3 regions of the Verrucosispora sp. ts21 genome follow, and region 3 is predicted to be linked to each of the others. Evidence: riboswitches for the same ligand, from Rfam matches in the RefSeq annotation. Region 3 holds a riboswitch; each other region holds the start of a gene.
The links. A riboswitch is a leader RNA that binds a small molecule or an ion and turns the genes downstream of it on or off. The one in region 3 is predicted to bind cyclic di-AMP.

Region 1 (10,088 bases), on a different contig from region 3:
GCTCCTCGGCGAACAGCGCCAGCAGGTCGCCGACCTGACGATCGGCCTCGGCGGGGTGCCGGAAGCGACCGGCCGGGTTGAGGGTGTACTCGTTGCGTCGCCCGACGCGGGTGCGCTGGAGGTAACCCTCGGCCTCCAGGTCGGCGACGATGGCCTGGGCGGCCCGCTCGGTCACGCCCACCTCGTCGGCGACGTCGCGGAGCCGGGCGGTGGGGTTGCGTGCGATGGCGAGCAGCACATGCCCGTGGTTGGTGAGAAAAGTCCAGTTACGGGCGTTCTCCCGCTCGCCTGTCGTTGCCATGTCGCCCATCGTATGGGCCTTTCAGCTTTTTCGGGCTATGCCGTCGGGCCCTGCACCCGCTCGGCCCCGGAGCGCAAGCGTCCAGGGATACCTGAAATCCATATCACGCATTCCTTGACGCGGCTTGCGCTGCGTGTGACCGTTGGACCAGCCCGTGACCAGCGTCGGCCCGGGATGACCAGGCATCGCATGAGTAGCGAGGGGGCGCCGGATGAGTCGACCCGGACCGATCGGAACAGAGCTGCGGCCGGAGCGGGAACTGCTCACCGCGGATATTCCGGGCGCGCCGCAACTGGCGCTTGCCGAACTGATGGCCGGTAATCGGCGGTTCGTCACCGACACGGCGTGGCATCCCAATCAGAACGCCGGACGTCGCGCTGCCGTGGCCGGGGAGCAGCATCCGTTTGCCGTGATCGTGGGCTGCTCCGACTCCCGGCTGGCCGCCGAGATCATCTTTGATCGCGGGCTGGGTGACCTCTTCGTGGTCCGGACCGCCGGGCACACCGTCGGCCCGGAGGTGCTGGGCAGCGTTGAGTACGCGGTGTCGGTGCTGCGTACGCCGCTGGTGGTGGTGCTCGGGCACGACTCCTGCGGTGCCGTGCAGGCGGCCCGCGCGGCACTGGCCACCGGCGCTGCCCCCGCGGGTCACCTGGGTGCGGTGGTGGACGCCGTGGTGCCCAGCCTGCGCCAGGCCCAGGCCGCCGGGGTGGACGACCTGAACTCGATCGTCGACATTCACATCGCGCAGACCGTGACGGCGATGCTGGGTTCGTCCGCGATGCTTGCCGCCGAGGTCTCCGCCGGGCGTTGCGCGGTGGTCGGCATGTCCTACCGGCTGGCCGCCGGCGAGGTCCGTGCGGTGGCTGCGGAACCGGCGGAGCTGGTCGCCGAGCTCGCGTCCGCCGCCTGACGGCGAGTGCCGGCCCGACAGAGGCACCTGACGGCACCCGCCGGGCCGCCGAGGGCATCAGCCGACGGACCGAGGGCCGCCCCACCGGACGGCGGGACGGCCCTCGAAGTGCTGCCGGATGTGCGTTAGTACATCGAGACGTGCACGTGGTCTGTGTGGTTCGACGGGCCGCTGTAGGAACTCCAGCCGGTCGCCGGGAACCAGATCTGCCGGTTCCAGATCACGTAGTAGACACCCAACCGGTCGGCGTTACGGACCAGGAACGCGGCCAGGTTGTTGCCGTAGATCCGGGTGTCGTCGTTGTACCAGGGCCGGAAACCGCTGTTCTGCAACGACCAGTCACATGCTCGGCCCTTGGGGTGCTCCCACTTGTCACCCGGCCGGTAGCAGCCGACGAACCTGTTGAAGCCGGCGCGCTTGACCTCCTTGTACATGTGCAGGGTGCGCGCCGTGATGCAGCCGGAGGTGGTCGGGTCGTTCTGGTTGCAAGACTCGGCCTTCCAGCCGCCGTCGGCTGACCGGTTCGGGCCGGGCCGGGCGACCGGAGAGGTGGCGGCCACCAGGCCACCGGTGAGACCGACGCCACCGACCAGGCGGAGTGACTTCTCCGCGTCGCTCTTCTTGCGGGCCATGTCGTTTGTCAGCTTCTGCTGCTCGCGTACCTCGGCGTCGAGCGCCAGCTTGGCCGTCTCGGCGCGGCGCTTGACCGCGTTGACCTCACCCAGCTTCTTGCTGTTGACCAGGTTCAACTCGTCGAGCGCGGCGGCGCGGTGGATGAACGAGTCGGGGGCGTTGCTCTGCAGCAGCATGGCGATCGCGCCCACCCGACCGGTCCGGTACGACTGGGTGGCGATCTCGGCGACCTGTGGGGCGAGGGCGTCCAGGTCAGCCTCGGCGCGGCGGACCTCGACAGCGAGCTTGAGCTGCTTCTTCTTGGACTTTTCCAGCTTCGACTTGGCCTTGGTGTAGTCCCGGTTCGTCGCCTCGATCAGCTCGTTGAGCATCGGCGGGTCGTCGTCATGACCGGCTGGTTTGGGGGGCTTCGGCGCAGCCGTCGCCGGCAGCGGGCCGGCGAAGACGGCGAACGCGGCGAACACGGCCACCACGGGCGTCAACCAGCGGCGTAGGGGTGCCGTCACTGTCTTCCCTTCCATCGACCGCCGACCGGGTTAGCTGACGGGTTCGGGACGGAAGTGGCCCCTACCGCTGGTGCGGATTCACCCCACGTACCTGGGTTCCCGGCTCGCCTGGTGGCGATTGGGCGGTGGCACCGCAGGCGCCGGTGCGCGCCTTCGGCGGTGACCGGCAGTGAGGTTACCCGACGGTCGGTCTGGTCCTCTACGTGCCGAACCCGGCAAGATGTGTCATTTCGTAATCGCACTGGGTGACGAGTGACACGCTTGTCGATCCTTTCGGTCGGCGTGCTCACGTTGAGGAGTGTCACCATGGGGTGTCGGTGCTCCTGTCCGGTTCGGGCCACTCCGAACGGGTGGCGGGGGGCGTGTGACGGGTACGCGGTGTGCTGAGGGCCTGGAGTGTCTCGGCCCGGTCCGTCGCCGGTCGCGGCAGGGCGACGGCCACGTCGTCGGGTGCTCCGGGCGCGGCGTTCGCCCCGGCACGGCGTCGTCCGGCGGTGGTCACCACCGTGGCCAGGGCGGTGGTCAGCGGTACGGCGGCGATCAGCCCGAGCGTGGCCACCACGCTGCGGACGATCTCCTGAGCGAGGAACTCGCTTGTCACGATCTGACCCAGCGCGCGGGAGTCGGCGGTGAGCAGGAGCAGCAGCGGCAGCGACGCGCCGGCGTACGCCAGCACGATGGTGTTCACCACCGAGGCGATGTGCGCCCGGCCCACCCGGGTCGCCGAGCGGTACAACTCGCGGCGGGACATGTTCGGGTTGGCGTGGGCCAACTCGGTGACCGCCGCGGCCTGGGTGACCGTGACGTCGTCCAGGACGCCCAGTGACCCGATGATGATGCCGGCCAGCAACAGGCCGTGCAGGTCGACGTCGCCCCGGAACATCGACAGGGTGGTGGCGTCCTCGCTGCCGAAGCCGGTCAGGTGGGTCGCGTTGGTGGCGGCCAGGCCGAGCAACCCGGTGAGCACGAGCGCGCCGAGGGTGCCGAGTACGGCCACCGAGGTCTGCGCCGACACCCCGTGCGTCAGGTACAGCACCACGAACATGATCAACGCGGCGCCGACGATGGCGACCACCAGCGGCGGCTGGCCGGCGCTGATGCCGGGCAGCACGAAGGTGAGCAGGATGGCGAAGCTGGCCGCCAGGCCGGCCAGGGCGGCCAGCCCACGCAGTCGTCCGAAGGCGACGATGGCGGCGGCGAAGAGCACTCCCAGCCAGATCAGTGGCGTACCGCGCTGGTGCTCGGCGATGTTGTAGGTGCTGATCGCCGGGTCCTCCGGGTCGATCAACGAGACCAGGATGACGTCGTCGTCGACGCTTACCGAGGGTGCGCCCGGCCCGGCCGGGATGGGGGTGTCGACGTGCTGGCCGGCGTCCGGGCCGTCCTGCACCCGTACCGTGACTGTGCCGCACGGGCCACCGGCCGTCGTCGGGGTGCCCTCCGGCACCGCGGGGTTGGGCGGGCAGGGTTCGGTCACCACCCGGGTGACCGTGCCGTGGTACCGGGGCAGGTCGTCGCCGGCCTCCGGGCGGGGGGCGTCGCGGGGCCAGAGCACCAGCGCGGCGACAAGCGTGGCGAGGAAGAGGGGGACCACCGTCACGATGAGGATCCGCCGCACCCCGGGTGGGGTGGGCGGAGCGGCACGGCTGTGATCGGCGCCCATTCGATAGTCTCCCAACGATTTCTTCAGCGGAGTACGTGTCGGCGGGCGAGTCGGTTCAGTCCGGCCGTACGACTCTCGCGGTGGACGGCCGAGGCGGCCGGAACGTGGCGGAATCGCTGCGTACGGTGAGTGTCGGGGCGGCCGTCGTCGTCGCCGGGCAGCGGCGGCGGTGCGGGTGCGCGTCCGGCAGCGCGGTGGGCCGGAAGGCGCGGATGTCGGCAGGCCATCGTGTGCGAATGGTAGCCAGCCCCGGAACGGATCGCAGGGTGCGTGGGGTCCGTCGGCGGTTCGTGAGCGCGGGCGGTGGTCGACGGGTGGCCCGGAGAGCGGGTCAGCCGCGCTTCATCAGGCGGCCGACGGCGGCCATCATCTCGGTGGCCATCTCGTCGGCGCGGCCCTCGGCAGCTCCCTCGTGCATGCAGTGCCGGGCGTGCCCGTCGAGCAGGCCGAGGGCGACCTTGTCGAGTGCGGCCTGGATGGCGGAGATCTGGGTGAGCACGTCGATGCAGTAGCGATCCTCGTCGACCATCTTCTCGACGCCGCGCACCTGGCCCTCGACGCGGCGCAGCCGGGCGAGCAGTTGGTCCTTGCTGGCGGTGTAGCCGCGGATCGGCGTCGGTGTGGTCATGAGCACGAGGATAACCTACCCCCTGGGGGTATGCTACGGTCGCGTTGGAGATACCCCCCTCGGGTATGTTCGTGGCACCGGCCGCCCCTCGGCCGGGCCAGGCGGAAAAGGAGAAGCCCCATGGTCACCACGACCTACCAGGTGCAGGGCATGACCTGCGGACACTGCGTCAGCGCGGTCAGCGGCCAGGTCGGCGCGCTGTCCGGCGTCACCGACGTGACGGTCGACCTGCCCGCCGGCCGGGTCACCGTCACCAGCGAGCAGCCGCTCGACGAGAACGCGGTACGCGCGGCCGTCGACGAGGCCGGATACGAACTGCTCGGCGCCTGAGGCGACCGGCGGCGGAAAACCGAGGTGCAACGATGAACACAGCGACGAAGCTCACCGGCTTCGCGCTCGGCCTCGCGGCGGTGTTCGGTGCCGCGTACGGCGTCGGCCAGGTGACCGGTCCCGCCGCCCCGGTCGTCGCCGACGGCCATGACACAGGCCCGCACGGAACCGCCGCACCCGGGCAGGAGACGGGCGGGCACGACGCGTCGGGAGCCGCCGGGCACCTGCCCGGCGGGCTGCTCGTCTCCGACCGGGGCTACACCCTGGTCCCGGTCGCCGCCACCGAGGGTGAGTTCGCCTTCCGGGTCACCGGCCCCGAGGGCAAGCCGGTGACCCGGTACGAGGTGACGCACGACAAGCCGATGCACCTGATCGTCGCCCGGCGTGACCTCTCCGGCTTCCAGCACGTGCACCCGGAGTTGGCCGCCGACGGCACCTGGCGGGTCGCCTCACCGTTGAACTCGCCCGGTGTGTGGCGGGCCTTCGCCGACTTCACCCCGACCGGCGGCGAGCCGCTGACCCTCGGCGTCGACGTGACCGTGCCCGGCGAGTTGACCGAGCAGGCCCTACCCGCCCCGGCCAGCAGCACCACGGTCCACGGCTACACCGTCGACTTCCACGGCACACCCCAGCCCGGCCAGAGCACCACCCTGACCTTCAGCGTCAGCCGCGACGGGGTGCCGGTCCGCGATCTCGAACCGTACCTGGGGGCGTACGGCCACCTGGTCGCACTACGCCAGGGGGACCTGGCCTACCTGCACGTGCACCCCGAGGGCGGGCCGGGCGACGGGCTGACGGCACCCGGGCCACAGGTGCGCTTCGGCGCCGAGTTCCCCTCGGCCGGGGCGTACCGGCTCTATCTCGACTTCCGCCACGACGGGGTGGTACGCACCGCCGAATTCACCGTGCACGTCGGTGCCCCGGGCGCCATCCCCAGCCCGAACGGCGTCATCGCCGACGAGCACGGCACCCCCGGACACGAGCACAACTGACGGGACCAGCGATGACCACCAACAGACCGCTGCGCACCGCGACCGGCCGGATCGAGCTGTCGATCGGCGGGATGACCTGCGCCTCCTGCGCCGCTCGCATCGAGAAGAAGTTGAACCGGCTGGACGGCGTGCAGGCCAGCGTCAACTACGCCACCGAGAAGGCGACCATCTCCTACGACGCGCCGGTCACCCCGGACGACCTGATCGCCACGGTGGAGCAGACCGGCTACCGGGCCAGCCTGCCCGCGCCGGCCACCCCGGCGGCAGGCACCGACGAGCCGGTCGACGAGTTGCGCAGCCTGCGTACCCGACTGTGGGTCTCCGTGGCGCTGACCGTGCCGGTGATCGCGTTGGCCATGGTGCCGGCCTGGCAGTTCACCTACTGGCAGTGGCTGTCGCTGGTGCTGGCCGCCCCGGTCGTGGTCTACGGCGGGCTGCCGTTCCACCGGGCCGCCCTGGTGAACCTGCGGCACGGTGCCGCGACCATGGACACTCTGGTCTCGGTGGGCACCCTTGCCGCCTTCGGCTGGTCGGTGTGGGCGCTGTTCCTCGGCACCGCCGGCACGCCGGGCATGACGCACCCGTTCAGCTTCGACATCGGCCGCACCGACGGTGCCGGCAACATCTACCTGGAGGCGGCGGCCGGGGTGACCGCGTTCATCCTCGCCGGCCGGTACTTCGAGGCACGCTCCAAGCGCACCGCCGGGGCGGCCCTGCGCGCCCTGCTCGAACTCGGTGCCAAGGACGTCTCCGTGCTCCGCCACGGGGTGGAGACCCGCATCCCGGTCGAGCAACTCGCGGTGGGGGACCGGTTCGTGGTGCGGCCCGGCGAGAAGATCGCCACCGACGGGACGGTGGACGAGGGTTCCTCCGCGGTCGACGCCAGCCTGGTCACCGGCGAATCGGTACCGGTCGAGGTCGGGGTGGGCGACGCTGTGGTCGGCGGTTGCGTAAACGCCGGCGGACGACTGGTGATCACCGCCACCCGGGTCGGTGCCGACACCCAACTGGCCCAGATGGCCCGGTTGGTCGAGCAGGCGCAGTCCGGTAAGGCCGCCGCCCAGCGGCTCGCCGACCGCATCTCCGGGATCTTCGTACCGATCGTGCTGCTGCTGGCGGCCGGCACGCTGGGCTGGTGGCTGGGCTCCGGCGCCGGACCGACCGCCGCGTTCACCGCCGCGGTGGCGGTGCTGATCATCGCCTGCCCGTGCGCCCTCGGCCTGGCCACCCCGACCGCGCTGCTTGTCGGTACGGGGCGCGGCGCGCAACTCGGCGTCCTGATCAAGGGACCGGAGATGCTGGAGTCCACCAGGCGGGTGGACACCGTGGTGCTGGACAAGACCGGCACCGTCACCACCGGCCGGATGACCCTGCTGGAGGTGATCCCGGGCACGGGTGAGCAGCGCGACGAGACCCTCCGGATGGCCGCCGCGCTGGAGGCCGGCTCGGAGCACCCGGTGGCTCGGGCGGTGGTGGCCGGTGCCGCCGAGGTCGGCGAGTTGCCGCCCGTCATCGGCTTCGCGAACGTCGCCGGGTTGGGCGTCAGCGGCAGCGTGGACGGCCGCGAGGTGCTGCTCGGCCGGCCCCGGCTGTTGCGCGAGCGCGGTCTGGTCGTACCGGACGATCTGGCGCGGTCGGCGACCGACGCGCAGGCGGCGGGGCGTACGGCGGTGCTTGTCGGTTGGGAAGGCCGGGCCCGTGCCGTGCTCGCGGTGGCCGACCAGGTCAAACCGACAAGCCGGGAGGCGGTACGTCGACTGCGGGCTCTCGGCCTGACCCCGGTGCTGCTCACCGGCGACAACGCCACAGTCGCCAGTGCGGTGGCCGCCGAGGTGGGCATCGACGAGGTGATCGCGGAGGTGCTGCCGGCGGAGAAGGTCGACGTGGTCTCCCGGCTCCAGGCCGAGGGCCGGGTGGTGGCGATGGTCGGTGACGGCGTCAACGACGCGGCGGCGCTCGCCCAGGCCGACCTCGGACTGGCCATGGGCACCGGCACGGACGCGGCGATCGAGGCGTCCGACCTGACCCTGGTCCGGGACGACCTGCTGGCCGCCGTGGACGCCATCCGGCTCGCCCGTCGCACGCTGGGCACCATCAAGGGCAACCTGTTCTGGGCCTTCGCGTACAACGTGGCGGCGCTTCCGCTGGCCGCCGCCGGCCTGCTCAACCCGATGATCGCCGGGGCGGCGATGGCCTTCTCGTCGGTTTTCGTGGTGGCCAACAGCCTGCGGCTGCGACGGTTTCGTCCCGTTACCTGACTCGGTGGTTCGCCGGGGCTCGGCTGGGTACTTGATGGACGTAGCAACCGAACGAGCCACGGAGGCTGACATGGGTGTCGAGGACAAGTTCAACAACAGCGCCGAGAACACCACCGGCAAGGTCAAGGAGGGTGTCGGCCGGGTCACCGACAACGAGCAGTTGGAGGCCGAGGGCCGCGCCGATCAGAGCCGCGCCAGCATCAAGCAGGCTGGCGAGAAGATCAAGGACGCGTTCCGGAGCTGAGCTGCGGATCCCCCGAACCGCCGGGCCGGCGCTCGCCGCCCGGCGGTTCGCTCAGCGTAACGGCGGTCAGGCCAGGTGGCTGACCAGCGGTGAGCCGGAGGGTGAAGCCGTTGGCGTCACGGTGCTGGGTGACGTGGTTGCACGACTGGTACGTGATCCACAGGCCCAGCCCACCGGGCGTGCTGTCGGCGGGTGGCAGCAGACCTGCGTACGGATCGTCCGGCCCCTTGCCGGTGTCGCTGACGGTGGCCACGATGCGGTCCGGTGCCGTCCACAGGCGCAGCCGCACGGGCGGAGAGCCGTGCCGCAGCCCGTTGGTCACGGTTTCGCTGACCGCGATGACGAAGTCGTCGAAGTCCTCCGTCGACAGGTGCCCCGGACCGACCTGGTGCACTGCCGAGCGGGCCTGCGCGGCGGTCGGATCGGTCAGGTCGAGCAACGGTGGGTACGCCTGGATCGGGTCGGGTGGCGCAGGCCGGTTCTGCCGCAGGAAGGACTCCGGGGCGAGATAGTCCGGGCTGGGCAGATGCCGCTGCCCGGCGGTGGCGATGTGCGGGTGGGTGGCGGCGACATCGGCCAGCACGTCGGGGGGCGTGATCCGGGTGTCGTACGCACACATGCTCCACAGCGGCCAGTCGTCGTACGCGCGGTTGATCGCCGCCTCGTACCGGGCCCACCAGTCCCAGGTCGACCCGAGAGAGGGCGGCGGCACCTCGCCGATGATCCGGATCTGATCCGCGCCGCCGGCCGTCAGGTCGGCGAGGAGTTTGCGGTACATCCGGATGGCGGCGGTCGGTCGGGCGTACACCCCGGCACCGTTGAGGAACTCCACCCCGCTGTCGGCCGGCAACGCCGAGCGGACCAGGCCGCCGGTGCGCTCGCCGAGCGCCACGAAGGTCGGCTCGCCGGCCGTGACCCCGTCGAGCAGGAACGGCACCGCGACCGCGAGCAGCTCGTCGTCCGAGGCGTAGCACAGGGCCTCGTGCAAGTATCCGTTTTCGGTGGCGGCGGGACCCGTCCTCACCGGGTCACCTCCATACTCAGGCCAGGCAGATCCAGCAGGGCGGCGAGCCGTACGGTGCCGGCGGAGCAGCCGCGCAGCACCAGTCTCGCCTCCCGTTGCTGGGCGTACTCACTCAGGTGGACCAGCGTACGGTGATCGAGAAAGCGAAGCCCACTTGCATCCAGTATCAACTCATCGTCGACCGGCCGCAGGTCGGTGTGTTCCAGCGCGGCGCGGAACAGATCGTGGTTGGCCGGGTCGAGTTCCCCGACCAGCACGGCGTGACCCGGGTGGGCCGTCGGCGCGTACAGCCGGAACAGCAGGTCGGTGACGTTGTGCTCCGGGTGCAGACAGGCCAGCTCGGCGACCGCCCGATCACCCAACGTCGGCCGGTGGTACCCGCACATGCCCTGGAACGCCTCGCCCCGCATCATCCGGTTGATCTGCTGCTCGTAGCTGGCGAACACCGCCCGCTGAGTCGGCGTACGGACCAGATCCGTGCAGGCCGCGGCCACCCGCAGGCCGCTGTAGCCGGCGGCGAGCGCCATCCGGGTGGCCATCTGGTACGCCGACACCTGGCCGGCCGGGTCGATCACCTCGACGCCGGAGTAGGCCGCGTC
Region 2 (10,088 bases), on a different contig from region 3:
CAACGTGCTCAACCAGGCGTTCAGCGGCGCGACCGGTGGGGCGGCGACCGCCTTCGCCTTCCAGTTGCAGAGCATCAACCGGGTCACCAACACCTCCTGGTACCCGATCCGGCAGGGCACCACCGCCGAGCGGCAGATGAAGACCCAGCTGCGGGTCGGCGGCAAGAACACGCTGAACATCTACCTGGGGGCGCTGAGCAACAACCTGCTCGGCTGGGCGACCTTCCCGCAGCGCACGCTGAACAGCATGGACGGCGTCGTGGTGCTGAGCGAGTCGCTGCCCGGCGGCACCGCCACCAACTACAACCAGGGCGACACCGGCACCCACGAGGTCGGTCACTGGCTGAACCTGTACCACACCTTCCAGGGCGGCTGCTCCGGCTCGGGTGACCAGGTGTCGGACACCCCGGCTGAGGCTTCCCCGGCGAGCGGCTGCCCGACCGGTCGGGACACCTGCTCCGCCCCGGGCCTCGACCCGATCACCAACTTCATGGACTACTCGTACGACTCCTGCATGTACCAGTTCACTCCGGGCCAGGCCAGCCGCATGATCAGCGCCTGGAACACCTACCGGGCCGCCTGACGCGAGCCCTTCGGCGCGTACCGTCTCCGGTGCCGGTCCCGTTCGACGGGGCCGGCACCGGCTGGTGTCAGGCGGCGCAGCGGGCGCGGCGGGCGGAGTGGGCCGCCAACGACGCGGGCCGCTGCGCCTGCGGGGCGGTGGCTGTCGGATCGAGCCAGACCTGGACGGCCGGCGTCCCGCCGTGCTCGCCCGGCACGTCGGAGTTGGCGTGGCCGCGGCGGCTGAGCATCGCGACCTCGATCGTGAACTCGAACAGTCGCCAGTCGACCTGGGGCGCTGCTCGGGCGGCAAGCGCCAGGCGCGCCACGGTGGCGTCGTCGGTGACCGGCCAGGCCCGACCGGCGACGTAGGCCTCGTCGTCGCTCTCCTCCGGCGGGAAGGAGTGCAGAGCGTAGCGGCCGTCGCGTTCCAGGTCGCGCCGCTTCGGCGAGTCGACCACGAAGCAGTAGAGACCGTCGTCGGTGATCACCGGGGAGACCGGGTGCACCCGGGGCCCGCCGTCGGCGCGGACCGTGGCCAGGTAGCCGAAGCCCGGGCCGTACTGCTGCATGAGAAGGCGGATCTCGTCGGCGAGTCGAGGCTCGTCAGCGGCGAATTCGGACCAGGAAGCCATGTCGACATCTTATCGAACATACGTTCTAGACAGGTAGCGCGACACGCAGTTCAGCCATATCGGTATGGTGTGGCGATGCTGCTCTCCGACCGCGACCTGGTCTCCGAGATCAAGGCGGGCACGCTCGCGCTGGAGCCCTTCGAGCCCACGCTGGTGCAGCCGTCCAGCATCGACGTACGCCTGGACAAGCTGTTCCGGGTCTTCAACAACCACCTCTACACCCACATCGACCCGGCGACCCGGCAGGACGACCTGACCTCGCCGGTCGAGGTGCCCGACGGCGAGCCCTTCGTGCTGCACCCGGGCGAGTTCGTGCTCGCCTCCACCCTGGAGGTCATCTCCCTCGGCGACCAGTTGGCCGGCCGACTCGAAGGCAAGTCCAGCCTGGGGCGCCTCGGCCTGCTCACCCACTCCACCGCCGGCTTCATCGACCCCGGCTTCTCCGGGCACGTCACGCTGGAGTTGTCCAACGTGGCGAACCTGCCGATCACCCTCTGGCCCGGCATGAAGATCGGTCAGCTCTGCATCTTCCGGCTCTCCTCGCCCGCCGAGCACCCGTACGGCTCGGCTGTCTACGGCTCCCGCTACCAGGGTCAGCGCGGGCCGACGCCGAGCCGGGCCTGGCAGAACTGGCGCACCTGGCCAACCCGCTGACCACACCAACACCAGACCCACGCCTCCGGCAGGACCACGCCAACGCCGGGACCACCCCTCAGCCGGGTCGGCCGAAGCTGTGGATGGGGCTGGTGTCCATCCGTTTCATCTTCACCGGCTGACCGGCGCGGGAGGCGTGCACCACCCAGCCGTCGCCCACGTACATGCCGACGTGGTGCAGATCCCGGTAGTAGAAGACCAGGTCACCCGGGCGTAGCGCGCTGCGGCTGACCGACGCGGTGACCTGACGCTGCCGGGCCGCGTTGTGCGGTAGCGCCACCCCGGCCCGCGCCCAGGCGGCAAGCATCAGACCCGAGCAGTCGTACGCGTTCGGTCCCTCGGCCCCCCACACGTACGGCTTGCCGATCTGGGCGCAGGCGAACTTCACCGCCACCCCCGCCGGCCCGCCCGGATAGCCGGCCGGGCAGGGCGCCGGGCGCAGCGGGCCACCGCCTCCGTTGCCGTACGCCCGCAGCCGGAGCCGCTGCAACCGGTCGATCTCGGCGTCGATCTGGCGTCGCTTCTGCCCGAGCTCGGCCTCCGTACGGGTCAACTGGTCGATGGTGCGTTCCAGCCCGGCCTTGGCGGTGGTGAGTTCGTCGCGCAGTTCGCTGGCCTCGCGTACGTCCTGTTGCTGGAAGTGGGCGTAGCGGTCGAGCAGGCCGATCTGCTCCACGACCTCGCCCGGCGACCTGCTGCCCAGCAGGACGTTGACGGCACCGACCGTGCCGCCCTTGTACGCCCGCGCCGCCAGCGCGCCGACCCGGGTCATCGCCGCGTCGACCTGCTGCTCAAGCGGTGCGATCCGAGCGGCCAGGGCGTCGGCCTCCCGGCGTTTGCCGGCGAGATCCTGCCGGGTGGCGTTGTGGCGTTCGACGAGTGGTTCGAGCCGGTTCCAGTCCGCGTCGATCTGGCGCTCGATGGCGTCGACCGTCGGCTCGGCGTGGGCCGCCGTCGCGCCGCCGGTCAGCATGACGGCGGTCGCGGACAGAGCGGCGAGTGCGGTGGTGCAGCGGTACCAGCGGGATCGCGGCGCAGCCGTCGTCGGGCCGGACGGTGCCGGCCGTGCTGACAGTGGCCGCGGGGCATGGTGTGCCACCGGGCTCCGTACTCCTTCTTCCCGTACCGCCTACCGGGTTAGCTGACGGGTTCGGGCGGGAAGGGAGCGCCCTACCGCGATGATCGCGGATTCACCCCGGGAACCTGGGTCCCCGGCTCGCGCAAGCGACTCGGCGGTGTCGGACCGTCACCGCCCCTGGTGGACGGAACTGCCATCGGGCCGACGATTGCCCAGCGTAGGGACGATCCCCGTCGATACGCAACACATCCACGCCATCACTCACGGTGCACAAATCCGACAACGGACAGGGCCCTCGGTCGCTTGACCGAGGGCCCTGGTGATGTTCCTGTGTGCTCGCTCAGCCGGGTCGACGGAAGCCGGCGACCGGCATCGTGGTGATCGGTGAGACGTTCACCGGTTTACCTGCTCTGGGTGCGTGCACCATCAAATTGTTGCCCAGATAGAGGCCGACGTGACTCAGGTCACTGCGGAAGAAGACCAGATCGCCGGGGCGGGCCTCAGACCTGGAAATCGCCTTGCCCTCGTTCCACTGCGCGCCGGTGAAGTGCGTCAGGTAGATGCCGGCGGCCTTGTACGCGTACTGGGTCAGGCCGGAGCAGTCGAACGAGTTCGGGCCGGTGGCACCCCAGACGTACGGCTTGCCGACCTGGGCACACGCGACCTTGATGGCGGTCCGGGCCGCCGCGCTGACCACCCCGTTGATGGTCGGGCAGTTGGTGGTCTTCACCGTGGTCACCGGCAGCGACCGCTCAAGTTGCTTGATCTTGGCGTCGATCTGCTTCTTCTTCGCCGCCAGCTGCTTTTCCTTCGCCTCCTGGTCGGCGATCAGCGCGTCGAGCTTGGCCTTCTGGGTGTCGTACTTCTTGCGGACCTTCATCACGCTCTCGAGCTGCTGGCGCTCGTACGCCGCCAGCCGCTCCAGCATGGTCATCTGCTCGCCCAGCAGGTCCGGCTTCGCGTTCAGCAGCATCGCGCCGATTTCCTGGGACGGCCCGTTCACGTAGTACCGCGAGGCCAGGTCCGCCACCCGGTTCATGGCCAGCTCGGCCTCCAGGGCCAGCGGCTGGATCTTCTTCTGCAGGTCGGCCGACTTCTTCCGGTTGACCTTCAGCTGCGACCGCACCTTGTTGTACTGCTCGATGGTGGGCTCAAGCTGCTGCCACTGCTTGTCGATCTGGCGCTCGATCTCCTCCACCGAGGGCTCGGCGTGCGCGGGGGCGGAGAGCAGGCCAGCGCCGACTGCGGCGGCGGCCACCAGGACGAGCAGACGGTGAGCGGCTCTCCGCAGGCCACCTGGACGGCTCGACCGTCCGGGCACGTGACGATGGAGGGGCATGGTTGCCACCGGCAGCGACTCCTTTGCAACCGACCGCCGGGTGTCCCGCGGGCGGTAGAGGGGCGGAACAGACGACCTACAGCGGTCGGTGCCCAACATTAGGGAAGGCGACGGTCGGAATCAAGGCGACCAACGACCGATTCACGTTTGCGCAACCGGCTGCGCACAAAGGGTGTCGATCATTTCGTTATAGTCACACCAGTAAATGTGAATACGGGGTACGACGGACCACGCGAGCCCGCCGTACCCCGTAGGTGTTCAAGCCTTGCTCAGCTGCCGACCGGCTCGCCCTCCTCGGCGCCCCGGGCCTGCTCGGGCCGGACCGACCGCAGTAGGACGCTCGCCACATCGACGACCTCGACCTGCTCGCCGGCGCCCTTGCCGTTCACTCCGTCGGTGAGCATCGTCGAGCAGAACGGACAGCCGACGGCGATGGTCTTGGCCCCGGTGGACATGGCCTCCTCGACCCGGTCCACATTGATCCGCTTGCCGATCCGCTCCTCCATCCACATCCGCGCGCCACCGGCGCCGCAGCAGAAGGAGCGCTCGCTGTTGCGCGGCATCTCGGTGATCTCGCCGGCCCCCAACGCACTGCCCAGCACCTCACGCGGCGGCGTGAAGACCCGGTTGTGCCGCCCGAGGTAGCACGGGTCGTGGTACGTGACACCGCCGTCGACCGGCTGTACCGGGGTGAGCTTGCCGGTGGCGACCAGATGCGCCAGCAACTGGGTGTGGTGCACCACCTCGAACTCGCCGCCGAGCTGGCCGTACTCGTTGCCCAGGGTGTTGAAGCAGTGCGGGCAGGTGGCGACGATCTTCCGCTTGGCCTTCTCGCGGCCGGAGAACGCCTCGTTGAGGGTCTCCACGTTCTGCTGGGCGAGCATCTGGAAGACGAACTCGTTGCCGATGCGGCGGGCCGGGTCACCCGAGCAGGTCTCGCCCTCACCGAGGATGGCGAAGGAGACGCCCGCCTCGTTCAGCAGCGTGGCCACCGCGCGGGTGGTCTTCTTGGCCCGGTCCTCGAACGCACCGGCGCAGCCCACCCAGAACAGGTACTCGAAGTCGTCGACCTCGCCGACCCGCGGCACCTCGAAGTCGAGGCCCTTGGTCCAGTCCTCCCGGGTGTTCTGCGGCGCACCCCAGGGGTTGCCCTTGTTCTCCAGGTTGCGCAGCATCACGCCGGCCTCGGAGGGGAAGCTCGACTCGATGAGCACCTGGTAACGCCGCATGTCGACGATGTGGTCGACATGCTCGATGTCCACCGGGCACTGCTCGACACAGGCACCGCAGGTGGTGCACGACCAGAGCACGTCCGGGTCGATCACGCCGCCGGCCTCGGCGTCGCCGATCAGCGGCTTCTCCGCCTCGGCGAGCGCCAGCACGTCGACGTGGGCGAGCTGCGCGGCGGTGGCCTTCTCCTCGCCGGTGAGGTCCTTGCCGCCGCCGGCCAGCAGGTAGGGCGCCTTGGCGTACGCGTGATCCCGCAGGCTGAGCACGAGCAGCTTCGGCGACAGCGGCTTGCCGGTGTTCCAGGCCGGGCACTGTGACTGGCACCGACCGCACTCCGTGCAGGTGCTGAAGTCCAGCAGGCCCTTCCAGGTGAACTGCTCGACCTGAGCCACCCCGAACTGGTCCTTCTCGGGGTCGGCCTCCTCGAAGTCCAGCGGCTTGCCGTCGCTCATCATCGGCCGCAGCGGGCCGAGGCCGGAGCCGGCCGCCCCCGGCTTGCGCTTGAAGAAGATGTTGGGGAAGGCCAGGAAGCGGTGCCAGGCCACACCCATCGTCACGTTCAGCGAGATCACGATGAGCCAGGTCATCGAGATGGCGATCTTGATGAGGGCGGCGACGCTGACCCCGGACTCCCAGTCCGGCAGCGCCGACCCGACCGCGTGGCTGAGCGGGGTGGCCCAGGTCGGGTACTCGAAGTGGTCGGTGGCGACCTTGAAGCCCCGGATCAGGAAACCCATGATCAGTACGGCGAGGACGACCGCCTCGACGAAGTAGCCCTGCCACATCGTCGACCCGGTGAACCGCGAGCGGCGACCGGCCTTCGTGGGCCGGTTGGCGAGCCGGATCGCGATCAGCACCACGATGCCGACGATGCCCAGGATGCCGATCCACTCGGTGACGAGGCCGTAGAGCGCCCAGCCGCCGATCAGCGGCAGCCCGCCGGTCGGGGACACCACCTCGAAGTACGCTTCGAGCACCAGCAGCGACAGCACGATGAAGCCGACCATCACGAACCAGTGCGCCGCGCCGACCACGCTCCAGCGCAGCATCCGGGTGTGCCCGGCGGTCTCCGCGAGCATCGTTCTGGTGCGGCTGGCCTTGTCGTCGAACCGGGACGGGTCGGGCTGACCCAGCCGGATCACGGCCGTCATCTGCATGACCGCGCGCACCGCAAGCCACACCGCAACGGCGGTGATGGCGGCCGCGAGGATCGTGGTGACGATCTGGACGCTGCCCATCGAGTTGGCCTCCCGGTCTGCTGCCTGGCGAGCGGCTCGGCGACCGGGTCTGAGGTGCGTACGCGACCTCAGCCGCCGCGCACCTCGAACCGGACCGGTCGATGACCGTCCCGCTCGGTCATGCAGTGCAGCCTACGCGCAAGGTTACCCAGCAGTAACGTGAGTCTTCTCGCACCTGGGCCGCGCCGCCCTGCGCCCACCCTAGGAGGCAGCCACAGCATCCGCGCGACGGGGCCCTCGACGACTCACCCGGCGCTGCCGGATGAGCTGTGGATCAGCGCCAGCGCGACAGCAGGATCAGCGAGCCGACCATCGCGCCGAAACCCACCGCCAGGTTCCAGTACCCCAGCTCCATGACCGGGTACTCCTGCTCGGAGAGGTAGTAGACCACCAGCCAGCCGATGCCGAACACGATCAGCGACACCGCGGTGACCGGCAGCCACATCGGGCTGGGCTTGCGCGTCGCCGCTGTCGCCGCCGGGCGGACGTCCGTGGGCGGGGTGTACACCTTCTTCTTGCGGACCTGAGACTTGGGCACGACGCTCTCCAGAGGGGTTACGACCTCGTCCGGCCTGCAACCGGGCGCGAGGGCGACGGTCCATGGCCAATAATGTTCGAGAGCTAGCGTAGTCCGGAAGCCCCGCTCAATCCACGAATGGGGGCCAGCCCGTTGCCCGGCAACCTGGGAAACGGACCACGGACGAGGGCCACCGGACCGTACGGATGCGGTCGTCGGGGCCGCAGACAGGGGGAAAACGGGTCGTGGAGTACACGTCCGGCGCAGCCTCGTGGCAGAAGGTCCTGCGGCGACTCGTCGCCGGCCTGCTGCGGCGCGGGCGGCGGCGACGCCCTGGCTGGTCGATCGGCGTACCGCTGATCGCCGCCGCCGCTGGCCTGCTCTTCACGACCACGGCCACCACCGCCGGCGGCACCGCCCTGCGTGAAGACCGCCGCCCTCAGCTCACCGAACTGATCGAGGACCGCCGGGAGCGGGTGGCCGCGAACGAGGAGCGAGCGGCGACGCTGCGCCGGGAGGTCGAGAGCCGTACGACCGACCTCGCGGACTCGGACACGCCGATCAAGGAGCAGCAGGAGCGGGCCGCGGAGAACATCGCGGTCGCCGGCTTCACCGCCCTCACCGGTCCCGGGCTGACGGTCGAGCTCAACGACGCGCCGCAGCTCGGCAAGCTCCCCGAAGGGGCCAGCAACGACGATCTCGTCGTGCACCAGGGCGACGTGCAGGCCGTGGTGAACGCGCTCTGGGCCGGCGGTGCCGAGGCCATGTCAATCATGAATGTCCGCGTTCTGGCGACCAGCGCGGTACGCTGCGTGGGTAACACCCTGCTGCTGCACGGCCGGGTGTACTCCCCACCTTTCAAGATCGTGGCAATTGGCGATCCCGGCGCGCTTCGAGCGGCCCTCGCCGCTTCCGAGGGAGTCCGGTGGTTCAGGAACGCGGTGGAGAACTACCAACTCGGTTACTCCGAGCATGCTTCCACGGTCACCGTGCCCGCATTCGAGGATTCCACCACCTTGCGCTCGGCAACGGTGCCAGAGTGAGGCCGTCATGCGTCATCTAGTCATCAGCACGGTGCCGGGGTCGAAGCACTGTCATGAGTGAGCGTCCCGACGGTCGCCACCGCGACCAGGCCGACGAGGCGACCGCTTTCCTGCCTCGCGTCGACCGAGCCGAGCCGACCCCCACCCGTCCGGCCAACGCCTGGCCCGAGCCGGTGCCGCCGCGCCCGTCCGTCCCGGCGCGTAACGACGGCCCATTGCAGAACACCGGCGTACCGCTGCCGTCGGGTCAGCCGGACATTCCCGTCGGGCCGACACCCTGGCGAGGAGCGTTCGAGCCGAGTCGGCCGACCGACACCCCCCAGCCGCCCGCGAGCGCCGCGTTCACGCCGCAGCGACCCCAGAGCGGCCCGTCCCCTCAGGCCGCACCGCAGCCGCCGAGCGCGCAGCAGTGGCCCACCGCGCCGTACCGGCCCGACGGGCGACAAGCGCCCACCGCACCGCAGGGGCCCATCGGGTCGCAGGGGCCGACGGCACCGCAAGGGCCCACTGCACCGCAAGGGCCTGTGCCATCGCATGGGCCGGTGCGGTCGCACGGACTCACGGCGTCGCATGCTTCCGGTGCGCCCCCGGTGGGTGCCACCTCGGGGCAGGGGATGCCGAGCGGACAAGCTTCGAGTGGTTGGTCGGGCGATGGTCCGACCGCGCTGATGCCCAGGATCGGGGACGCCGCCGCGGCACCGCCCCCGGCTGCGGGCGGCGGCCGGCCGGTGGAGCCGAGCCGTCCTGGCCAGAACTCGACCGCCCCTGCGCCACAGGCCGGCCCGCCGGCTGGCTTCGCAGCGTCCGGCCCTCAGCCTGGTTTCGCAGCGTCCGGCCAACCGGCTGGTTTCGGAGCGTCCGGCCCTCAGCCGGCCCGCAGCGGGCCGCACCAGCAGACCGGACCGGGCGGCGACGGGCGGGCCGACGAGGCGGCCACCGCCCTGATTCCGGCGGTTGCCGGCGTCCGGCCGGGCACGCCGCCCGCGATGGATTCCACCGCCCTGATGGGTGCGGTACCCCGAGCGCCCAAGGTCGAGGAGCCCGCCGGCGCCGACCAGCCGGCCGAGCCGCCCAGGCCACGCCGGGGCGACCGGGTGGTGCAGTTGCGGGCGGAGCAGACGGGCGAGGGCTACAAGAGCGTCTACTCGGAGCTGACCCGCCCGTCCTTCTGGTCCCGCGTACGCACCGGTCTGCGCTTCGGCGGTGAGCTGCTGATCACCTTCGGCCTGGTGGTGCTGCTCTTCGCGGGCTACGAGATCTGGGGCAAGTCGGCGATCGTCGACGCTCACCAGGACGAACTGAGCCAGCAGTTGGCGCAGGCCTGGGGGCCCGAGGGCGACCCGACTGTGGCCCCCTCGGCCACTCCCTCCGCCTCCGCCTCACCCAAGCCGCCGGTGCAGGGCAAGCCCATCGCCGGTCTCTTCATTCCGAAGTTCGACAAGGAATGGATCGTGGTCGAGGGCGTGACCCAGAAGGACATCCGGTACGCCCCGGGCCACTACCCGGAGAGCGCCATGCCGGGTCAGGTGGGCAACTTCTCCGTCGCCGGGCACCGCAACCGGGCCACCTTCTGGCGTCTGGACGAGCTTCGCAAGGGCGATCCGATCATCGTCCAGGACCGCGACCAGTGGTACGTCTACCAGGTGACCGAGAATCTGATCGTCAAGCCGCACCAGGTCGAGGTGGTGGCCCCGGTTCCCGGACGTCCGGGGGACAAGCCGACGAAGCGGATGCTCACCCTGACCACCTGCAACCCGAAGTTCGACAACTACGAGCGGTTGATCATTCATGCG
Region 3 (10,088 bases):
GCCTCGGCGGCCATCTCGGCGTACGGGTGCAGGTTCGCGATGGGGAAGTGCCGGTAGACCAGGCGGACTGTGTCGGCCCGCTCTCGGAGCACCTCCTGCAGGCTGGCGTGCGCCTGGCCGCAGAAGGGGCACTGGTAGTCGCCGTACTCGACGATTGTCACCGGCGCGTCCGTCGGACCTCGGACGTGGTCGTGTTCCGTGACGGGTGTGCGGAGCCGCGCAGTGACCTGCAGTGGTGTGGTCAGCTGATCGGTCATGAGTGCCAGACTGCTGCCCGGCCGGGTGAGGGTGGCTCACCCGGCCCGGGTGGTTGGGGCGTACGCCGCCTCAGCGCAGCACCGGTGCCACGGCGATGTGGTTCTGCACCTCCCGGATGCCCGGCGCGGACCAGACGACCCGCTCCACCTCGGCGCGTTCGGGCATCGAGTGCACCAGACCGCCCAGCAGCACGGTGTCGCCGTGCACCCGCACCGTCACCTGCTCGGCGTCGGTCGCCCGGTTGCGGGCCAGCGCGTCGACGATCCGGTCGGCCAGTCTGCTGCCGTCGGGGCGGACCGTCGGCCGTACGGTGATCCCGTTGCTGATGCCGCGTACGCCGTTGAGCTGGTTTACCGATTCCTCCGCGGCGCGGCGTTGGTACTCCCATTCGACCTGGCCGTGCAGGGTGACCCAGCCCTCCGCGACAGTCACGTCGAGCTGCTCCACCGGTACGAAGGCACGCCACTGCAGGGCGTGTTCCACCGCGGCGGCGATCTCCGGATCGGTGCGCTCCGCGCCGGTGATCAGCCGTACGGCGATGTCGTTGGCGACCACCCGGACCTGGGCGACCCGGTGTGCCGCGCGTTCCGCCGCCCACTTCTTGGCGTAGCTGTCCACCCGGCCGGTCAGCGTCACCACGCCCTCGGCCACGGCCACCCCGATCTCGTGCGGCTGCACGCGGGGCTCCCAGTCCAGTTCGTCGAGTACCGCCGAGCGGATGTCCTGATCGATGCGGTTGATCGTCGAGATGCTGGCCATCGCCTTGCTCCTCCCTTGCCGGCGTGGCGCGGCCCGTTCTGCCGGGTCCGCGGGACTCAGCCTGGTGGCGGTCCGGGTGATCCGGCCTCACCCGGGTCGAAGGAGGCCCGTGGGAGCGCTTCCATTTGCTCGTCCAAACGGTTAGTGTGAGTTCATTCCTCGGGTGCGGGAGCCAATCGCGCCGGTGCCGGAGCCAGGGCAGCTCCGATGGGTGTCTGTTGTGCGTCCACCCCGGTCACGGGGTGTGGGGCGTCTCCCCCCGAGAGGAACTCAGATGCGGAAAGGTCTCGTCGTTGCGGCGGAGTCCGCGCCCGGCTGTGCCGGCACCGGACCCGTCCTGCGAGCCCGACCGGGGGTACCGTCCGCCGCGACCACGCCACCCACCACCGGCACCGTACGGTCCATGGCCCGGCCCGCTAAGGAGGGCGAACTGTGGCTGGGTGGGCAGGGTGGGCCGGGGCGTCGCACCGGAGCCACCGGCATCACGTCGACGAACGTCAGCCGTACGGGCTTCTTCTTCCCCGAGCCCGACCGGCCAGACGGCGTCGCCCCAGGGTCCGTCCGCGTCCACCCCGGCCACCGGCCCGTCCGCGTTCCCGACCCGCCCGCCGCCGTCGGGCGGCGCTCCGGCCGCCTGCCTCGGCGCCGACGCGTGACGCGAGTGCGCTTCCGACGACCACCACCCGCACCACTCGCTGGCCGTCCACACCCGGTCAGCGCAGCGGACCCCGTCCGACCGGATCGGTCGGACGGGGTCCCTCCCGAGCTGAGCCCGTTCGACGCCAGCAGGGAGAAGGCCGCCGCTCAGCGGTCGGTCTCGGCGGGGGAGTCGGGCCGCTCGACGTCCACGAACTCGATGTCGTCGACGGACCGGTCACGACTGCCGGCGGCGCGGGCGGCGGTGCCGGCAGCCCAGCCGATAGCGGCACCGGCCAGCGCCGCGCCGATCAGCAGGGTCCACGGCAGTGCGGGACGGCGACCGGCGAGGGCGTCGAAGGCCCGGGTGGCCCGGCGGCGGGCCTCCTCGGCGGCCGACCCCACCAGTTCCCCGGCGTCGTCGGCCAGCCCCGCAGAGGTGTGCCGGGCGGAGCGTGCGGTGCCCCGGAGGTTGTCGCCCGCGGTGCTCACCGCCGACACGAGGTGGTGCCAGGCGTCGTCCGCGATCCGCTCCGGCTTGCTGCGGCGTTCCAGCAGGTTGGTTCCGAACATGGTTCCCTCCTCGACAGGACCGAGGCCGGTGCCCGCATGAGACCTCCTCGGCGACTTGCCCGGCGTGCGGCGGGGGTACGCCATCGGAGGCTGTGCCCCGCCCGATGCCCTCGCAAACCGGATCAGCGGGACGACACCACCGCGACGGCGGCGCGGGCGAAGTCGTCGTCGTCATCGTCGTCGTCATCACCCGCGCCGCCGAAACCGCAGGCCAGGACGAGGGTGAGCAGGGCACTGACGCCGGCCAGGGTGGCGAGCCTGCGAAGCATGTCGTCGTCCTCTCATCGATTCGGTAAGTGGTGATGCTAGGCACATTCCGGCACTGACCGCAGCCCGGCTACCAGCGGAGCCGGCCTCGGGGCGGACGCCTCGCCGCGCTGGATATCGAAACCGCTGGCATCGGCCCGCTACCCTGGTTCGGCGGCGTGGGCTGGCTCGCGGTGTGGAATTGCGGCCAGCGCGTCGAGTGATAGGACATGAAAAGTCCGGACAAGGGCGACTTGGCACGCCCCTGTCCGCGAATTGCTCATCCCGAGGGGTGGCGACCGAGGCCGTTGGAGGAATACTCTCGGTCGCGGCCCGCGTACTGATGAGGCGCCCGTCGTACGGGCGAGTGGAGGTGCTCGCGTGAGCCTGTCGATCCTGCAGACGGTTCGGCCTGGTGGTGTCATCGAGATCGCCCCGCGAGGGGAGATCGACGTCGACACCGCGTACGAAGTGAAAGAGGCCATCGCCGAGGTGCTGGCCAAGGGCCGGCCGGCCCGGATCGAGCTCAACATGCGGCTGGTCACCTTCATCGACTCGGTAGGCATCAGCGCGATGGTCGCCGGATTCCAGACTGCCGAGGTCAGTGGCGTGAAACTGGTCGTGACCGAGCCGAGCCGGTTCGTGCACCGGCAACTCTGGGTGACCGGCCTGCTCGGCCTGTTCGGCGCCCCCGAGCCGTACTACGCGGGGGCTGCCACACCCGAGGTCCTTCCGGGGGCCTGACTCCTCATCCGGCGTCGAGGCCGGACAGATCAATATCGGTCGCCTCGGTGACGGCCCGAATCGCCGTCACCGAGGCGTAACCCTCGGCGAGCAGGGCCAGGTCGGTAGCGGGCTGCACCGCCTGACCGGGCTCCTCCAGCGACGTGCGGACGAAACCGTGACCGGATTCGGCGACCGTCATCTGCACCTGGCCGAAGGTGGCCAGCGCGCCTCGGCGTACCCCGCGAAGCCGCTCGTACGGCAGATCCGGCGCGTTGACGTTGAGCACGCTCGCCACCGGCCCGGTGGGTAGCCTGGGCAGCAGGTCCAGCGCGACCCGGGCAGCGGTCGACCAGTGCCGGTCGGCGTCGCGTACCCGGGCGGCGGCGGCCACCGCCGCACCGCCGCTGGCCGCGGTGGCCTCACCGGCCGACAGGACGTCCAGGGACACCGCCATCGCCGGACAGCCGTTCGCGGCGGCGGTGAACGCGGCACCCACGGTGCCGGAGTGCAGCACCGCGCGACCGGCGTTGGCGCCACGATTGATTCCGGACAGCAGCACCTGCGGCGGTGGCCCGAAAGCGCCGTGCACGGCGATGAGCGCGATGAAGCCGGGAGACCCGCCGACCGCGAAGGCGGGCGTACCGTCCAGGTCCGGCAGCGGGTGCTCGTGGACCACCACCCGGCCGTCCTGCTCGATCGCGCTCATCGCGGCGCTGGTGCCGCTGGCCTCCTCCAGCGGGGCGGCCACCACCACGTCCAGGCCCCGGTCGACGGCGGCCCGGGCCAGCGCGTGGATGCCGGGGGCGGCGATCCCGTCGTCGTTGGTGATCAGTACCCGCAGCGTCATCGCCCGCCCGCCCGGTGGGCCAACTCGTCGGGGGTCGTGCGGTGCTGCGGGCGGATGCTCGCCGGCTCCAGCTGCACCCGCTCCACCAGGCCGGTGATCGAGTCGACCCGGCCGGTGCCCAGCCCGTGGCGCGTGACGTTCAGCGCGCCGGCCGCCGCGCCGGTACGGATGGCGGTGCGGACGTCGCCGCCCTGGGCGACCACGGCGGCCACCCCGGCGGTCATCGAGTCGCCCGCGCCACGCGGGTCGGCCGCTTCCAACTGGGGCATCTGGACCTCGAACACCTCGCCGTCGACCAGGGCCAGCGCCGGCTTCTCGGCCCGACTGACCACCACGTTCTCCGCACCGGCGGTATGCAGGTCGTACATGGCGCGGGTGAGCTGTTCCTCGTCGTCGTCGGCGGCTCGGCCGTCCGCGATCAGCTCCTCGTGGCTGACCTTGAGGAAGAACACGCCGCTCTCCACGACCGCCGTCAGGTGCTCGCCACTGAGGTCCACCACCACCCGGCTGCCGTTGGCGCCGAGGTCGGCGGCGAAGCGCCGGTACAGGTCGGCGGGCACCAGTGACGGGTCGTTCGGGCCGCTGAGCACGCACACCTCCGCGCGCAGCCCTTCGCTGAGGGCGAGGTTGTACAACTCGTCCAGTTCGTGTCGGCTCAACGGCTGGCCGGGCACGTCGACGATCTCCCGCCGGGTGCCCCCGCGACGGTCGTGCACGTACCCGCCGCTGCCGCCGGAGTCGCGGTTCACCACCTTGAGGTCCACTCCCTCGCCGACCAGCAGCGGCGCCAGGACCTCCCCGATCTCGCCGCCGAGCGCCGTGCAGAGCACCACGTCGACACCGAGCGACAGCACCATCCGGGCCTGCCAGACGCCCTGTCCGCCGGGGTGCAGGTGCAGCTCCGGTACGTCACTGGGCTGGTCGACGGTGACGGTCAGCAGCGGTGTGGGCGCGAAGACCATGACGTGCCCGGTCACCGGTCCCACCCGCAGGCGCCGGACCGGGTGAACCGCGTGGTGGGTTGTCTCATGCGCGTTGCGCCCCCTCGTGGCGAAATGTCCACTTCCGTCTTAGACGGTAACCAAGGTGGCGGATCCGCGCGCGTCGACCGGCGGGCGAGGGTGGCCGTTTCGCGGGTGCGGGCACGATGCGACGACGCCGGGTGGAAGTCCCACCCGGCGTCGTCGTGTGAACGGGTCAGTACACCGACAGGTGCACGTGGTTGGTGTGGTCGCTGGACGGGTCGCCGCGACCGCCGCTGTACGCCTTCCAGCCGCTGCTGGGCAGCCAGATCTGCTTGTACCAGATCACGTAGAGCACGGCGAGCCGGTCGGCGTTGTTGACGAAGTACGCCGCCAGGTTGTTGCCGTACGTCCGGTCGCCGCCCGTGGCGACTCCGCCGAAGCCGTTCTTCTGCGCGGCGAAGTCACAGGCCCGGCCCTTGGGGTGCTCGCCCGAGCCGCCCGAGCGGTAGCAGGAGACGTACCTGGTGAAGCCGGCCGCCTTGGCCTGCTTGAGCGCGTGCAGCGTGCGCGGGGTGATGCAGCCGTTGGCCGGGGTCGGGTCGTTGACACTGCACGACTCCGAGGGCCACGAGCCGTCCGAGTTGCGGGGCGCGGGCTTGGCCGTCGGGCTGGAACCGCCACCACGGTTCGGGGTGCGGGCGGCGCGTTCGGCGGCCTGGGCGCGTTCGGCCGCCTCCGCCCGCTCGTTGGCCACGGTCAGCGCCCGCTCGGCCTGGTCCTTGCGCTTGGCCATCACCGCGACCTGCTTGCGCTGCTCCTGGACCTCCACGTCCAGCGCCTGCTTGGTCCTGCTGACCTCGTCACGGGTGGCCCGCAGCTCACCGAGGGCGCGTTCCTCGTTGGCGGCCACCGCGTCCAGCGCCGCCGCCCGGTCCATGAAGCCGGCCGGAGAGCCGCTGTTGAGCAGCGCCGACGCCGCGCCGAGCCGGCCGCTGCGGTACGCCTGTGCGGCGATCTCGGCGACCTTGGCACCGCGTTCGGTGAGCTGGCTCTCGGTGGCGGTGAGCTGTGCGGCCAGTTGCTTCTGTCGCTTGACCGAACGGTCCAGCGCGGCCTTGGCGTCGAGGTAGCCCTTGCTGGCCGCCTCCAGTTGGGCGCGCAGCGCCGGGGTGCCCCCCTCGTCGCCGACGTCGCCGGGAGCCGCCGCCCGTAACCCGTGCGCCGCGGCCGGGCCGGGAACGAGCGCGACGCCTACGGCGAGAGCGAGCGCCGCGCAGATCAGGGCCGCCGTTCGGGCGGCCGGTTTCACGGTTGCCACTGCTGGCATGCACATGTCCTTCCGTCAGCCGCCGACCGGGTTAGCTGACGGGTTCGGGACGGAAGATCCCTACCGCGCGTGCGCGGATGCACCCCAGGAACATGGTTCCCCGGCTCGCCCCTGCGGGCGATTAGGCGGCGACCACCGCCGGCACCGGTGGGTGCCGCCTGGCGGAGGCCGGGTCCGAGCCTACCGGTGCTGCTGTGACCCGTGCAGCCGGTGTGACCCGTGGTGTTCGTCCGGTCACCAGGAAATCGGACGAAAGTATCATCCGTGGCAGATATCGGTAGGCCCGGTCTCAGTCGGCTACATCGACAGTGGTCAACCGCTGGGTGGCTCGGGACAGCGCGACGTAGAGCGTCCGCACGCCGGAATCGGGCACCGCGCGGATCTCACTCGGCGCGACGAGCACCACCGCGTCATACTCCATGCCCTTGGCCTCCAGGCTCGTCACCACCTGCAGGCGGTCGCCGCCGAGGCCATCGAGCCATCCCGCCACCTCGTCGCGCCACGGCACCGGAGTGATCACCCCGACGGTGCCCTCGACCTCGCCGAGCAGGGTGCCCGCGGCCGACACCACGCTCGTCGTCAACTCGGCGGCCGGCACCACGAGTTGCACCGGGTCGACTCCGGTGGAGCGGACCGCCGTGGGCAGCGGAAGATCCGGGTACACCCGGCGGATCTCGTCGGCCGCCACCGCGAAGATCTCCGCCGAGTTGCGGTAGTTGGTGGTGAGGGTGAACCGGTGCCGCGGCCGCCGACCCAGGGCCTGCTCCCGAGCGCGATTCAGCTCCTGCGGATCTCCCGTCCAGGCGGTCTGCGCCGGGTCACCGACCACGGTCCACGAGGCCAACCGGCCCCGCCGGCCGATCATCCGCCACTGCATCGGCGAGACGTCCTGCGACTCGTCGACCACCACGTGGGCGTAGTCCCGGTAATCCTCCGGACGCTCGCGGGCGGCCTGTCGGGCAGCCCGCTGCCGGTCGGCGAAGGTGCTCAGCTCCCGTACGCCGCCGGCCAGCTGGAACGGATCCCGCTTGGCTCGGGCCGGGCGTACCGGCTTACCGAGCAACGTGTCCAGCTCGTCGAGCAGCGCGGCGTCGGCGACCGTCGGGCCGTCCGTGGCCAGCCCTCGGTAGGCCTCGCCCAGCAGCCGGATCTCGGCCCCGGACAGGATGCCGCCGGCGTAGCGGCGCAGTCGCTCGTGGTCGGCCAGCCAGCCGAGCACGTGCCGGGGATGCAGCCGGGGCCACCAGGCCTTGAGGAACTCTCGGAAGTCGCTACGGTCGATCAACTCGTCCTCGAAGGCGCGCTGCTCGGGCAGGCCGGCGATGCCCAACCGGCGGGCCTGGGCCCAGAGCGCGGCGAGGACGCCGTCGAAGCCGGCCCGGCGTACCTCGTTGCGGCGGGCGCCACGGGGCAGCGCACGGTTCCAGACCGTGTTCAGCTCGGCCCGCTCCAACCGCAGCAGCTGTCCCCGGTAGAGCAGCCGCAACTCGGTGGGGGAACCCGGCGCGGTGTCCCGCACGGCACGTTCCAGGACCCGCCGCATCCGCAACGATCCCTTGATCGCGGCCACCCGGGGCGGGTCGGTGCGGGTGGCGACCAGGCCGGGGAAGATGCTGCCCAGCGACTGCAGGGTGGCATTGTCCTCGCCCAACGACGGCAGCACCGAGGCGATGTAGGAGACGAAGACCGAGGAGGGGCCGACGACCAGGATGCCGCCTCCGGCGTACCGGCTCCGGTCGGCGTAGAGCAGATAGGCGGCACGGTGCAGGGCCACCGCCGTCTTGCCGGTGCCGGGGCCGCCGGAGACGAGCGTCACCCCGGAACTGGGGGAGCGGATCGCCTCGTCCTGCTCACGCTGGATGGTCGCGACGATGTCGCGCATGCCCCGGCCGGTGGTGCGGGACAGGGTCGCCAGCAGCGCGCCGTCGCCCACCACCGGCATGTCCGGCGGTGCGGCTTCCGGGTCGAGCAGGTCGTCCTCGATCCGGGTGACCCGTTCCCCGCTGGACTGGATCGTGCGTCGGCGTACCACGCCGAGCGGCTCGGCGGGAGTGGCCTGGTAGAACGCGGCGGCGGCGGGGGCCCGCCAGTCGACCACCAGGGTGCTGGCGTCCTCGTCGCGGATGCCGAGCCGCCCGACGTAGATCACCTGGCCGTCCCGCAGGTCGAGTCGGCCGAAGACCAGCCCTTCGTACTCGGCGTCGAACAGGTGACGTCGCTGCGCGGCGTGGAAGACCATCGCGTCGCGTTCGACGAGTGCCCCGAAGTTGCCGACCCGGGCCAGCCGGTAGCCGTCCCGTTCGGCGCGGACCGCCCCGCGCCGCAGCTCGGCCAGTCGCGCGTACACCCGGTCGAGATGCCGTTGCTCGACGGCGATCTCCTGATCCAGGGTGCTCTGATCCACCGCTCGTGCTCCTCGTCCCGCCGCCCGGCCAACCGCACGAGATTACGCCCCGCCGTCCACGTGCAAGGAAGGGCACCTTGTTAACGCGTCAGGTAGAGCAGGGGTCCCTTGTTAACAGTCGCGGACGGGGCTGGTGTCGAGGACCCGGCGCAGCACGCCGGAGAGTGCGCCGTTGACCTCCTCGGCGCGTTCCATCATCAGCATGTGGCCGGCGCCGGGGCACACCACCAGGTCGGTGGCCGGCAACGCCTCGGCGATCGACTCCGCGCACGGCGGTGGGGTGAGCCGGTCCCGGTCCCCGACCAGGGCGGCCGCCGGCAGATGGGCCAACGCGGCGAGCGTCTCCAACCGGTGCTGGGCGCCGATCGACGCCCGGAACCCGCCGATCGAGCGCAGCGAGGCGCGAGCCACCGCCGAGGTGACCAGGCGGATGTCCGCCGGATCGCAGCGCTCACCGAAGAGCATCCAGCGGATGCTGGGCTGCAGCGCCCGCAGCAGGGCCCGGGGCGGACGCCACGAGCCGCAGCGGGCCAACACCCCGGCCCCGGTGGTCTCGGCCAACCGGATGATCCGGGCGATCCGCGGCGAAAGGCCGTAGACGGTGTGCGTGTGTCCCTCGGCGGTGGTGGAGACGAAGAGCAGTCCGGCCGTACGGTGCGCGAAGTGCTCGGGGTGGCGGTGGGCGTATTCCATGATCGTCATGCCGCCCATCGAGTGGCCGACGAGCACCACCCGGCCACCGGAGGAGACGGTGTCCAGCACGGCGGCCAGATCATCGCCGAGTTGGGCGAGGGTGGCCGTGGGCAGCGACATGCAACTGGACCGGCCGTGCCCGCGCGCGTCGTAGGTGACCACCCGCACCGACGGATACGTCTCGTGCAGCGCCGCCACCTGCCGGTGCCAGCTGCGCCCGTCAAGCGTCCAGCCGTGCAACAGCACCACGGTGACCTCGGCGTCCGCCGGTCCGCTGGCTTCCACATGCAGGCGTACGTCGTCAGGAAGTCGTACCTCGACCTGCTCCGGCATCGCCACCTCCCCATGGCCGCGCGAATGCGTGACACCGGGGATACCCGGTGGTAACACCGGCTACCCGCCATGACACCACGAGAACCGCGATGTTGAGAAGATTCCGGTTTGGTCCTTCTGCTCGGCCGACCGGGCCGGAGACGACGAAACGCCCGCCGGGAAGACCCGACGGGCGTTTCGTGGTGGTACGTGAGGCTGGCTCAGCCCTCGAAGACGCCGGCCTCGACCAGGCGCTTCTCGGCGGCGTCCCAGCCGTCGCCCGGGTGGGCGGCGTTGAGGCTGCTGATCTCCGCTCGGATCTTGGCGGCGTGGCCGGCAGCG

Region 1: linked by a shared signal. The riboswitch ahead of C1A38_RS05620 (coiled-coil domain-containing protein) and the one ahead of C1A38_RS11870 (coiled-coil domain-containing protein) in region 3 are both predicted to bind cyclic di-AMP.
Region 2: linked by a shared signal. The riboswitch ahead of C1A38_RS10780 (C40 family peptidase) and the one ahead of C1A38_RS11870 (coiled-coil domain-containing protein) in region 3 are both predicted to bind cyclic di-AMP.

Annotation. Positions count from the first base shown of each region.
Region 1 is NZ_PNOZ01000009.1:1,543-11,630, forward strand. It holds gene C1A38_RS05610 (helix-turn-helix transcriptional regulator) at 1-310, opposite strand, end outside; gene C1A38_RS05615 (carbonic anhydrase) at 513-1,211, shown strand; gene C1A38_RS05620 (coiled-coil domain-containing protein) at 1,337-2,350, opposite strand; cyclic di-AMP (ydaO/yuaA leader) riboswitch at 2,355-2,485, opposite strand; gene C1A38_RS05625 (YibE/F family protein) at 2,652-4,013, opposite strand; gene C1A38_RS05630 (metal-sensitive transcriptional regulator) at 4,345-4,641, opposite strand; gene C1A38_RS05635 (heavy-metal-associated domain-containing protein) at 4,762-4,971, shown strand; gene C1A38_RS05640 (DUF8832 domain-containing protein) at 5,004-5,963, shown strand; gene C1A38_RS05645 (heavy metal translocating P-type ATPase) at 5,975-8,221, shown strand; gene C1A38_RS05650 (CsbD family protein) at 8,292-8,465, shown strand; gene C1A38_RS05655 (anti-sigma factor RsbA family regulatory protein) at 8,443-9,489, opposite strand; gene C1A38_RS05660 (MEDS and STAS domain-containing protein) at 9,486-10,088, opposite strand, start outside.
Region 2 is NZ_PNOZ01000019.1:29,971-40,058, reverse strand. It holds gene C1A38_RS10795 (zinc metalloprotease) at 1-583, shown strand, start outside; gene C1A38_RS10790 (pyridoxamine 5'-phosphate oxidase family protein) at 651-1,196, opposite strand; gene dcd (dCTP deaminase) at 1,272-1,850, shown strand; gene C1A38_RS10780 (C40 family peptidase) at 1,909-2,949, opposite strand; cyclic di-AMP (ydaO/yuaA leader) riboswitch at 2,962-3,095, opposite strand; gene C1A38_RS10775 (C40 family peptidase) at 3,269-4,282, opposite strand; gene C1A38_RS10770 ((Fe-S)-binding protein) at 4,537-6,735, opposite strand; gene C1A38_RS10760 (cell division protein CrgA) at 7,010-7,273, opposite strand; gene C1A38_RS10755 (DUF881 domain-containing protein) at 7,498-8,295, shown strand; gene C1A38_RS10750 (class E sortase) at 8,349-10,088, shown strand, end outside.
Region 3 is NZ_PNOZ01000021.1:76,972-87,059, reverse strand. It holds gene C1A38_RS11900 (DsbA family protein) at 1-245, opposite strand, end outside; gene C1A38_RS11895 (BON domain-containing protein) at 328-1,017, opposite strand; gene C1A38_RS11890 (hypothetical protein) at 1,822-2,226, opposite strand; gene C1A38_RS31150 (hypothetical protein) at 2,349-2,495, opposite strand; gene C1A38_RS11885 (STAS domain-containing protein) at 2,854-3,216, shown strand; gene surE (5'/3'-nucleotidase SurE) at 3,221-4,045, opposite strand; gene C1A38_RS11875 (1-phosphofructokinase family hexose kinase) at 4,042-5,022, opposite strand; gene C1A38_RS11870 (coiled-coil domain-containing protein) at 5,243-6,337, opposite strand; cyclic di-AMP (ydaO/yuaA leader) riboswitch at 6,342-6,475, opposite strand; gene C1A38_RS11865 (HelD family protein) at 6,627-8,741, opposite strand; gene C1A38_RS11860 (alpha/beta fold hydrolase) at 8,853-9,767, opposite strand; gene C1A38_RS11855 (hypothetical protein) at 9,968-10,088, opposite strand, start outside.